One region of the Pontibacillus sp. ABV4_188 genome, then DNA from elsewhere that is predicted to be linked to it. Evidence: riboswitches for the same ligand, from Rfam matches in the RefSeq annotation. Region 1 holds a riboswitch; each other region holds the start of a gene.
What was found. Region 1 has a riboswitch for cobalamin ahead of ACYX4O_RS16110 (acyl-CoA thioesterase). Riboswitches for the same ligand answer to the same signal wherever they lie in the genome.
Positions count from the first base shown of each region.

Region 2: it holds a riboswitch for cobalamin, as region 1 does, so the genes downstream of both, ACYX4O_RS03785 (ribonucleoside-diphosphate reductase subunit alpha) here and ACYX4O_RS16110 (acyl-CoA thioesterase) in region 1, are expected to answer to the same signal.
Region 3: it holds a riboswitch for cobalamin, as region 1 does, so the genes downstream of both, ACYX4O_RS11285 (DUF4430 domain-containing protein) here and ACYX4O_RS16110 (acyl-CoA thioesterase) in region 1, are expected to answer to the same signal.

Region 1 covers NZ_CM149975.1:3,139,296-3,143,107, reverse strand. Annotated here, with positions in the region: gene glnA (type I glutamate--ammonia ligase) at 1-5, opposite strand, end outside; gene ACYX4O_RS16115 (sodium-dependent transporter) at 214-1,554, opposite strand; T-box leader at 1,612-1,820, opposite strand; cobalamin riboswitch at 2,015-2,196, shown strand; gene ACYX4O_RS16110 (acyl-CoA thioesterase) at 2,382-2,852, shown strand; gene ACYX4O_RS16105 (NAD(P)/FAD-dependent oxidoreductase) at 2,961-3,812, shown strand, end outside.
Region 2 covers NZ_CM149975.1:748,002-751,813, forward strand. Annotated here, with positions in the region: gene dat (D-amino-acid transaminase) at 1-105, shown strand, start outside; gene ACYX4O_RS03775 (hypothetical protein) at 315-1,016, shown strand; gene ACYX4O_RS03780 (cell division protein FtsK) at 1,091-1,372, opposite strand; cobalamin riboswitch at 1,586-1,769, shown strand; gene ACYX4O_RS03785 (ribonucleoside-diphosphate reductase subunit alpha) at 1,918-3,812, shown strand, end outside.
Region 3 covers NZ_CM149975.1:2,196,612-2,200,423, forward strand. Annotated here, with positions in the region: gene ACYX4O_RS11270 (hypothetical protein) at 1-514, opposite strand, end outside; gene sigX (RNA polymerase sigma factor SigX) at 501-1,043, opposite strand; gene ACYX4O_RS11280 (ECF transporter S component) at 1,685-2,215, opposite strand; gene ACYX4O_RS11285 (DUF4430 domain-containing protein) at 2,221-2,637, opposite strand; cobalamin riboswitch at 2,819-3,003, opposite strand; gene ACYX4O_RS11290 (ATP-binding protein) at 3,089-3,812, opposite strand, start outside.

The DNA.
Region 1 (3,812 bases):
GTCATTTAATACCCTCGCCTTAATAGTTTGTAGTAGATTACTAGCATTCATAGTTAGGAATGCATAACCTTTTATTTATCATGTAAGGAATTCTAACACAAAGTTAAATGTTAGGAAAGCTCACATGATGTATTTTCATTAGTTCATATTAACTGAAGCCTGTTGTAGTCGCTCTGAATAGTAAAAAAATAGATCTTTTATACTATTCAGAAATTATCCAGTTATAACATCAATCATAACGGCGATGATCAGGATAGGAGCTACATAACGTATTAAGGAATACCATACATTAAAGATCGCTCTTTTTAGGGTGCTCCCTCTCTTTAATTCTTCATAAAGGTCAGATTTCTTCATTTTTAAGGGGACAAAGATAGAGATTAACAATGCTCCTGTAGGCATTAATATATTGCTGACTGCATAATCGGCCAGATCGAAAATGGTTTTGTCCCATAGTGTTACATCTCCGAGAACGCCGAATGATAATGCGGAAGGGATACCCACAATAAAGATGGATAGACCTATGATCCACGCATATTTCTGACGTAATCTTTCATTCCCTTTTGATAGAACAGACACAATAATCTCTAGCATGGAAAAGGCAGAGGTTAAAGCGGCAAATAAGAATAAAAGTAAAAAGGCTGTAAAAAAGCCCATTCCTAAAGGCATTTGACTGAACACTGTAGGGAGAACGTTAAATAGAAGTACAGGGCCAGAGCCTGGTTCAAGTCCGAAAGAAAAGACGGCAGGGAAAATGGCCAAACCTGCTAATAAAACGATTAATATATTAATTCCTACTATTGATGAAGCTGCCTTAGGTAGACTTTGATTTTTAGGAAGATAGGAGCTGTAAGTAACCATTACAGAAACCCCTACGCTTAATGTGAAGAATGATTGTCCCATTGCTTCTAATACCGTTTGGGATGTTACTTTTGAGAAATCTGGTTGAAGGAGGAAAGCAATTCCTTCTCCTGCACCTTCTAAAGTTAAAGATCTTGCCACTAATATTAAGAATAATACGAATAGAGCAGGCATCATGATACGACTAGCTTTCTCAATTCCCTTTTGAACTCCTCTTGAAACAACAAGTATTGTAATTAAAATAAATAAGAGCTGGACGCTAATGCTAAGTAGAGGATTCGATATCGTTTGACCAAACACTTCTCCATATTGAGGTGAAGAAAGTCCTGACATACCTCCGGTTATAGTCTTCAATAGATAAATAACAATCCATCCGCCAACGACGCTATAAAAAGATAATAGAATAAAAGAAGTGACCATCCCTAATATCCCAACGTAGTGCCACTTTGTACCTTTCGCGATGGTGCGATAAGAGTCAACGGCGTTATTTTGCGCTGTACGTCCTATGGAAAACTCCGCCAACAATAATGGTAATCCTAATAAAATCGTAAAAGCGATAAAAGTGATGAAAAAAGCCCCTCCGCCGTTTTGTCCTGCAATATAGGGGAATTTCCATATAGCTCCAAGTCCTATTGCGGACCCGGCTGCTGCTAAAATAAATCCAATCTTTGAAGACCATTGTTCTTGCTGACTCATTCTCATCTTCCTCTCAAACGTATAATTTTATAAAACAAAAAAGTCGCCCCTACAAAATGTAGGGGCGACTTTTATCGCGGTACCACCCTAGTTATGAAACGAATGTTTCATGACTTTACACGTATAACGGTCGTCACCGTCCATGGCTCACGCATAGAAGCTCTAGAAATGAAATTCGCTCTCTCTGTTTGTACCGATTTCACACCACTCATCAGCTCTCTGAGACAGGGACAGAGGAGTTACTTACTTTCCTTCAAAGCAATTCGTTCATATTATGTTATTCAATTTTTATCATGAACATGAGGGGGTGTCAATAACCATTTTAAAGTATATTGCGATTGGAAAAAAGTTCAGGGCGCAATGAATACTTCTAATATTTTTAGAATGAGATAGAAAAGGGCAAGTATACGCCGGTAATCTGATGGATTTTTCATATGTATTTTATGGTATAATGGGGAAAATTGAATACGCGCTTTATGGTGACAGAAAAGTTGAAAAGGGAAGCTGGTGAAAGTCCAGCACGGTTCCCGCCACTGTAATGATGAGATGCTTCAGATTATCCACTGATTTTTTGTGAGGTCGGGAAGGGCTGAAGAGTTGTTGAATCAAAGTCAGGAGACCTGCCATAAAGCAAGGTAATTAATCCTACGGGTAATAGGAGGATGTGACATTAAGTTAAACTCAGATAATTTCTGAGTTTATTTGAGCGTTTTTTATACATCTTCTTTATAGAAGGTGTTTTTTTATTCTCAAATTCATCCGTTGAAATAATGTGTAGGATCTCCATGTGTGTTCTTTTTACTGATGTTACAGGGGAGGAGTTATGGATGAAAGCAAGAACAGTTAGTCACTCAAGGATTATCCAAACGAGGTTGGTGTTACCACCAGATACGAATCACCTAGACACTATTTTTGGAGGAAAGATTTTAGCGTATATTGATGAGGTTGCTGCCCTTACTGCTATGAAACATTCTAATTGTGCTGTAGTAACAGCGTCTATTGATTCTGTAGACTTTCTTTCATCAGCAAAGGTAGGGGATTCGCTTTCTTTAGAAGCATGCGTAACCTACACAGGGAATTCGTCTATGGAGGTCTATGTTAAGGTTAAAGCACACAATCTACTTAAGAACGAAGAAACCTTAACGACAGAATCGTTTTTGACCATGGTTGCTGTTAATGGTGACGGAAAGCCTGTTTTAGTTCCACCTATCTTGGCTGAAACCCAGGAAGAGAAACGGTTATACGAAACGGCACCTGCTCGGAAAGAGAATCGGAAAAAGCGGTCAGCTATTCGTTAATCATTTCATAAATTACCCGGGAAATATGTCGATTGGTGGGAAATTGAGTCTGAGGTTATTATCTTGTAAAATGACAGCGTACAAAGAAATGAAGGAATAGGTGTTATTATGAAGTCATATATAGTAGTTGGTTCGGGTATTATGGGGGCTTCCACTGCTTATCATTTAGCTAAAAAAGGAGTCCCGGTGACGGTGGTTGATCGCCAAGACGCAGGCCAGGCTACAGATGCTGCAGCAGGTATGGTTTGTCCCTGGCTTTCTCAGCGAAGGAACAAAGCTTGGTATCAGCTAGTGAAAAATGGTGCTCGGTATTACCCTGAATTGGTTCAGGAACTTGAAAGAGATGGGCAAACAGAAACAGGATATAAGCGTGTGGGTGCACTAAAGCTTCATACGGAAGATGCAAAGCTTGATAAAATCGTTGCGCTCGCTGAAAAACGTCGCGAGGATGCACCAGAAATAGGAGAAATTAAGAAATTGACTCATGAGGAGACGAAAGCAATGTTTCCTCCTATCTCTTTAGAGTATGCAGCTGTTTATGTTAGCGGAGGAGCTCGAGTGGATGGAAGGGCGCTTAGAAACGCGTTGATAAATGGAGCGCAAAAACATGGGGCACGTATCTTGTATGGAGATGCCACTCTTTCCTTTAAAGGTGGGAGTGTAACAGGTGTCAATGTTGATGGTGATTTTTTATCTGGAGAGAAAGTGATTGTGACCGGTGGAGCCTGGTCTAAAGAAATGCTAGAGCCTCTTGGCGTCCAATTCCTAGTCTCTTCTCAAAAAGCTCAGATTGCACATCTTTCTCTACCGGAAACCAATACAAGTGAGTGGCCTGTTATTATGCCTCCTACAAATAAATATGTTCTTCCTTTTGAGGCCGGGAGGATTGTAATAGGGGCAACTCATGAAGAAAATGAAGACTTTGACATTCATGTCACAGCAGGTGGACTTCATGATATT
Region 2 (3,812 bases), 1.7 Mb from region 1:
CCTGTAACACAGCAACTTCAACAAGCTTATGAAAAAGACGCTAAAATTCCTCAATCAAATTCAATCTTTCCTCCCGCAGCAGAAGAACGCCCTGTGTCCGGATAGATGAAAAGCATGGTCCCAGTCATTATTGGGACCATGCTTTTTTTGTATAGAATGAATGCCTCTTCTGCACTACGCTTTAGTCAGATGTTAAATACTAGTGAAAATGTATGGATGTTACTCTCCGTTCTTACATACACTGTACTAGTTGTCCATTTTGTACTTCTTGAGTGGAAGTATATATACACATACGAGAGGGGAGAACACGCATCATGAATGCACTAGTACTTAAATTGTTTAACCTGGCTAGTTTTGTTTATTTAATTGTCACTTCGGTTTTCATTGCGGACTTTATGGGTGGGGACATGGAACAAGTCTATGTTATGCCCGCGCCGTATGCCTTTTCGATTTGGGGACTTATTTACTTGTTGCTGCTATGGTTTGTTGTGAAATCTTTTTTTGCAGACGAAGAATTGGATCGAGTCGTGAAGGGCATTGGTCTTTGGTTTCCGATTAGTATGATCTTATCGGGGACATCAGTCGTAGTGGGTACAAACCCTTCGATCCTGTTTATTGCCTTGTCACTACTTACGCTTTGTGTGGTGTATACGATTATTCAAGGGTTAGGTTTATCATCGACTCAATATCGCATTCCCTTCTCAATCTATTTAGGGTGGACATCAATCGCGACCATTGTTGCAGCTTTTGTAGCGGTAAAAGGGAATGGAATTGAGGAGATCCTTTCTATCGGGGAGCTTGGGTGGGCAGTCATTATGCTCACAGCCGGAGGCCTCATTGCACTGGCTTTTCACTTTTTGCAAAAAGATTACTTGTTTCCTCTCGTTTTTGTTTGGGGGTACGTGGCGGTCTATCAATATCAAGACAGTGCTCTTATTAAATTTATTACGGGTGGATTTGCGGCTCTATTGTTGATTGTTCTTTGTGTGAACTGGTTTAAAACAAAAGGGAAATAAAACCCAAAAAACCTGCCCTATATGGAGCAGGTTTTTTGATGTGAAGAATAACTGAATTTATTGTTATGTAGGATCTATATCATAGGCTGGGTGTATTTGAAAATGTGGAGGACGATGCCGATCGTACTTAAGGCAACCCCTATAAAGAATGGCCATGGGTTATCGTGTTTTTGGCGGTCAAACGTGCGGACTGTAATGATGCTATATACTAACGCGGCAATAGGAATAGAGATATAAAATGAGCCAAATAAAAAGCCAATCCCTCCAAAAAACATGGCCAGAATACCCAAGTGGTTTTGTTGTGGGAGACTTTCTAAGTACTCTTGTTCTTCTGGTGAAAGATCTTTCTGAACCACAGGTTTTCTAGGTCTGTAAAGCAAATGTAACGACCTCCCTTAATCCAATTGCTTTTTCTCATTATATGTGAAGGGGAGTTTATTTGTAAAAGATTTTGAAAATAAACGATTACTACTAATCTACATAAACTTCAAGACTTGATTTTATAAAAGAAATCTATTACGATATACACAAGATATATGATTAAAAATTAATAAAACACTATATATTGATATATGAGCGAGTTGCAAGGTGCCTATTCAAGGCTTGAAAGGGAATCTGGTGAAAGCCCAGAACTGTCCCCGCAACTGTAAGTGTGGACGAAATGAGACATTCCACTGTGCGAAATATGCATGGGAAGGGCTCAGAGTAGGACGATGCACGAGTCAGGAGACCTGCCTGCCCTCGCTAAAAGTTTCTTTTTCTTCGGGGATTGAGAAGATGAAACGATAGCCTCAGCCGGATGAGCCTGACGTTGGTTCATCTTGTTGTCCTGTCGTTTGATCCGTTTCTCTTTCCCAAATGGAAGAGGAACGGGTTTTTTTATTTTAGAGGAGGTTATCACATGACAATCGTTCAAAAAAGTACGGGGATTTACGCTGTTTTAGAAGAGGCGCATAAAGAGTATCCACATCTTGAAGTAGAGAGATTAGGTAGGCTTGCCGATCAGTTGATCCAAACCAAAAGGATTGAATCCTATCATCAACTTTACAACGAGTTGATCTTAAAAGGGTTGGACCAAATGGATGAAGAAGAGCCGGATTGGACATTTGTATGTGCGCGAATTTATGCTCACTATTTGTATGAACAAGCTGCTCTTCATCGCCACCATACAAAGGAAGAAGACTATCCCGACTTTTATTCTCTTATTCAGTCGCTACATACAAAAGGTATTTACAGTGAACGTCTGTTAACAAGTTATACGAAAGAAGAGGTTGAACAATTAGGAAGTGAAATCGTTCCAGAGCGTGACACGTTCTTCACCTACATTGGGTTGAAAACACTGGCCGACCGGTACTTGGCAACAGATCATGATGGGCGCTTATACGAGCTTCCACAAGAACGATTTATGATTATTGCGATGACGCTCATGGCGGAAGAAGATACGAATCACCGTCTTCCTCTTGTAAAAGAAGCCTATTGGGCGCTCAGTCATTTGTATATGACCGTGGCGACACCGACGCTTGCTAACGCAGGGAAAAGCTACGGGCAGTTATCGAGTTGCTTTATAGATACAGTCGATGATAGTTTGCAAGGCATATTTGACAGTAATACAGACATTGCCAATCTATCGAAAAGTGGAGGAGGACTAGGTGTTTACCTCGGAAAAATTCGCTCTCGAGGCAGTGATATTAAAGGCTTTAAAGGTGTAAGTTCGGGTGTAATCCCTTGGATGAAGCAGCTGAATAATACGGCCGTAAGTGTCGATCAGCTTGGACAACGCCAGGGTGCCATTGCTGTGTACTTAGATATCTGGCACCGTGATATCTTCTCTTTCCTAGATGCCAAGTTGAATAACGGGGACGACCGTCAGCGTACCCACGATTTATTTACGGGCGTCACATTACCCGATTTATTTATGGAGGCGGTAGAGAACCGGGAAGATTGGTATTTGTTCGACCCTCATGAAGTACGGACGGTGATGGGCTATAGTTTAGAAGACTATTATGATGAAAAAGAAGGTGATGGCAGCTTTCGAGAGAAGTATTGGGATTGTGTGAATGAACCTCGTTTAGAGAAAAAGAAGGTTCCGGCAATCGACATTATGAAACGGATTATGGTCTCACAGCTCGAAACAGGTACACCGTTTATGTTTTACCGTGATGAAGTGAACCGTAAGAATGCCAATAGCCATAAAGGAATGGTGTACTGCACGAATCTATGTACGGAAATTACGCAAAATCAAAGTGCAACAACGGTGAAAGAGCACTACACGGAGGATGGTCAAATTATCACTGTGAAAGATGCTGGGGATTTTGTTGTCTGTAATCTATCGAGTATTAACCTTGGTAAATCTGTCCCAGATGAGGCACTTGAACGCTTGATCCCGATTCAGGTGCGTATGCTCGATAACGTCATCGAGCTGAACAACATCCCTGTCTTACAAGCACAGCTCACGAATCAGCGCTATCGGGGGATTGGACTTGGAACCTTCGGATGGCATCACCTTCTCGCTGTACAAGGGATTCGCTGGGAGTCAGAAGAGGCTGTTCAGTACGCTGACTCGTTATATGAAAAGATTGCGTATCTTACCATTCAAGCCAGTCATGAGCTGGCGCGAGAGAAAGGGGCTTATCCTTACTTTGAAGGGTCGAAGTGGCAAACGGGCGATTACTTTACGGAGCGAGGGTATGACAATGAAGAATGGACGGCTTTAAAGGATGGGGTTCAACAAGATGGCGTACGAAATGGGTATCTGATGGCGGTTGCGCCAAACTCCTCGACTTCTTTAATTGCGGG
Region 3 (3,812 bases), 940 kb from region 1:
CAACGTATTGACCTTGCAGATCTCCAAACGCCGCAATCGCATGGTGTTCTGCCTCATTTTCTTTCACAACTCTCGATATTAGAGAAGATTCCTTAGACATAGTATCATGGAAATTCGCTTCCGCCTTTTCAGATGAAGAACTTTCTTCTTGTGCATCTTCCTGTCCATTAGTGACTGATGGACGATCCATCTCATTATTATTTTGATCATTAGATTCTGCTTGGTCTTTGCTTAGTTCTGCTGTTTCATCAGAAGATGATGTATCATAAGCTTGCTGTTGGGTCATAGTGGGTAAAGCAGCGATGAAAAATAGAATGATCGCTGCTACTGAGGCAAGCCCTATGCCCCATCTAGTAGCCATTTTCTTTCGCTTAAATCCTCTTTGCAACTCTTTATTTCGCTTGTCAGAGATTTTACGATACAGCTCCTCAGAGTTTTGGCGGTCTTCTACATCAGGCATACTTTTCAGGAGATCTTTTATGGAGTCACTATTGTGATTTTTATTTCGTTTCACTTCTGATCCCCTCCTCGTCTTCCTCATTCATATAAGTTTGAAGTGCTTTCATACCTCTATGTTGTGTCGTTTTCACTTTACTTACAGTCATCCCTAAAATTTCAGCAGTCTCCTGTATAGACATAGACTGAATATACCTCAATATAATTATTGTCTTTTGATCTCTCGTACACCTTTCTAAACAATGGTACATCTTTTGAATTTCTTCATTCTGCAACGCAATTTCTTCAGGGATGGGCTGATCATCTTGTATTAAATGACCATGCTCCCCCCAGTCAAAGAAATCCATGATCCGATTCCTTTTTCGCTTTTGTTTACGAAAGAAATCGATTGTAACATGACGGGCTATCGAAAACATCCATGTTTTTTCACTACTATCCCCTTTAAATCGATCATAAGAATTCATGACTTTAATATATACTTCTTGAACGAGATCTTCAGCTTGCTCCCGATTCTTTACCATGTAGAATATAAATTGAAAAACATCTTTATGATATTTCTCATAAAGATCTTGAAATACGGAATCCATTCGTCAACCTCCCGTTCATAACATTAGTCGAAAAAATATGTAAAACGTTTCACTCGTTTCATACTATAAATTATTTCCAAGCGTTTGAATAGACCATTTCCTACCAAAATCAAATAATATCTAGTGTATGTTAAATAGTATAGCTACTATCACAACCCTTCTATATAAGGGACTTATGTGGAAGGATTAGAGTTGGATATTTCAGCAGGAAAGGTCCGCCTGCGTTTATGAGTGCTTGGGCTTGCTCGGGGACTACTCGCTTTCCTGCGGGGAGCTGGGAAGCCTCCTCATTCGCTTCGCTCTCTGCGGGGTCTTCCCTAGGCTCCTTTTCCCGCGGGAGTCTCGCAGTCCCCGAGCAAGCCCTGGCTGAAAAAATGAATGGCCCCGCATTTCACAACAGAAGGTCTGGAGTCGCTCTAAATGGCATGTTTTCGTTTATCCTTATATGGCAAAGGCGGGCCTGGAAACTGCGAGACTCCCGTGAGGAGGCTCACCAGCTCCCCACAGGAAAGCGAGTGGTTTCCAGGCACACCTTACGCTCAACTAAAGCTAACGGAAACATTCTCTCAGCTTCAAGTCTTCATGATTACTAACTTTATCTTGAAAAAGTCTAATACAATCAACTACAAAAAACACCCCAATCAGTTCATTGACTGATTGGGGTGTTTAAAAGAATGTATATTTTTACTTTCATATTGTTTAAACAAACGAGACAATACTGGATAGAGTACAACCATGAATACAACATTACCAACAGCATGATACGTGTCAAACGGGAGGCTGCTTAGCCAATAGGCAAAGAAATGATTGCCTACTTGACCGTATGTAACTGCCATCATAAATCCAAAGAAGTAACCACTTACACCAGCAAATATAGCATATACATACATCGGCACGACATGCCTATACTTTCCTAACCAGCCTGCTAGGAGGCCAATTAATGACCAGCTTACTATTTGAGGTAAGGTCCATATCCCCATGCCTAACAACATATTTGATAATATCGTAGTCACCACAGCTAGCACCACAGAATAGAAGGGACCTAACCAAATACCACAAATAATTATAATCGCTGTGACAGGCTGAACGTTTGGGTAAAAACTAAATAAGAATCTTCCAACGGTGGCAAGTGCAGCAAGCAATGAGATTAATGTTAGTTTATATAAGTTCATCGCTGTTACTCCCAGCTGTGAAAGTCAAATGAAACAGCATCTCCAGATTCTAACGTATATTCCTTTGCTCCGACCATAGCTTCTTCTCCATTAACGGAATAAAACCATGCTTTCTGCTCTCCATCTTTAGGAGCTACACCTTCAATTGAAGTAATGAAGCCTCCATTACTTCCCGTCTCTATATCAAAATTTTCTTTCATTACTTCCATTACAGTTGCTCCGTCTTCAATCTCAATTTCTTTTTCAGCTATAGCTTCTTCCCCGTTATCTGTTGTAATTTCCACTGTTACAAGCTGTTCTTGCTGTTCCTGTGTAGATGGACTACTTTCCCCACTATTTGCATCCTCTGTTGACTGACCACAGGCAGCAAGTCCTCCTAATACAAATATAGTCGCCATTATCATTTTCATTATTTGTTTCATTTCATCCAACCTCTCCATAAAATATGTAGTTGTTTCGTTGCATTACGAAGAGACGAAACGAAGACAGACCTTTTGTTACGAAAAAAGACCCTTCCTTTTAATGGAAGAGTCTTTGAGCATGACGGATCTCGTTAAAAAACAATGACAAGATAGGTCTCTCAAACGCTCAATCCTCGAAGCTTTGAAACGGTTAACCATGGCAGGTCTACTGACTTGTGTATCGATCTACTCGAGAGCCTTCCCTTATAATTATATAAAGTGGCATTTCCCTTTCGTCCACACGTACAGTTGCGAGGACAGTTCTGGATTCCAACCAGATTCCCTTTTCAGTTCTCATATGAGAGCACCATAGTTAAATTATGAAATTATATTATGTTTGTATCGTAGCATAGTTACTTTAGAAAAGGAAGTACTTATCTCTAGATGGTTTCATAGGAAACAAGATTGTTCGTCATGATTCGCAATCATTTGGAAGCTTGAACAAGAAGGTTGTTCCTTCTCCTTGCTTACTATGCACAGAAATGGAACCTTTATGAGCTTCTACTATATTTTTAGCAATAGCGAGCCCTAACCCGGTTCCTGACTTACCTCCTCCACTTCTCTTGCGTGACTTGTCTGCCTTATAGAAACGCTCGAACACAAATGGTAAATCTTCATCTGCTATCCCAATACCCTGATCGTGTATGGAGAATTGAACAGCATCTTCTTCCGTTACTCTGACAAAAACTTGTTTATCTTGTTCTGTGTGTCGAATAGCATTATCAAGCAAGTTGGTCAGTACCTGCTCGATACGGTCGTAGTCTAAATACACTTGCTGCAGGTTATTATCTACTTCTACATGTATCGAGATATTCTTTTCATTTGCTAATCCTGAGAATTTCTTCACGATTCGTTCAATATAATCATGAATGTTAACAAACTCCCTATTTAGTTGAATGTGTCCCGCTTCCATTCGTGCAAGATCTAGTAATTCATTGACAAGTCTTCCAATCCTGAGAGACTCATCATAAATGATCTTGGCTAATTCATTCTTATCTTCTTTGGATTCAGCAATATCATCTACAATGGCTTCACTATAGCCTTGTAACATAGAAATAGGCGTTCTGAGCTCATGAGAGACATTAGCAATAAAGTCTTTACGAAGTTTATCCAACCTTCGTTCTTCTGTCATGTCC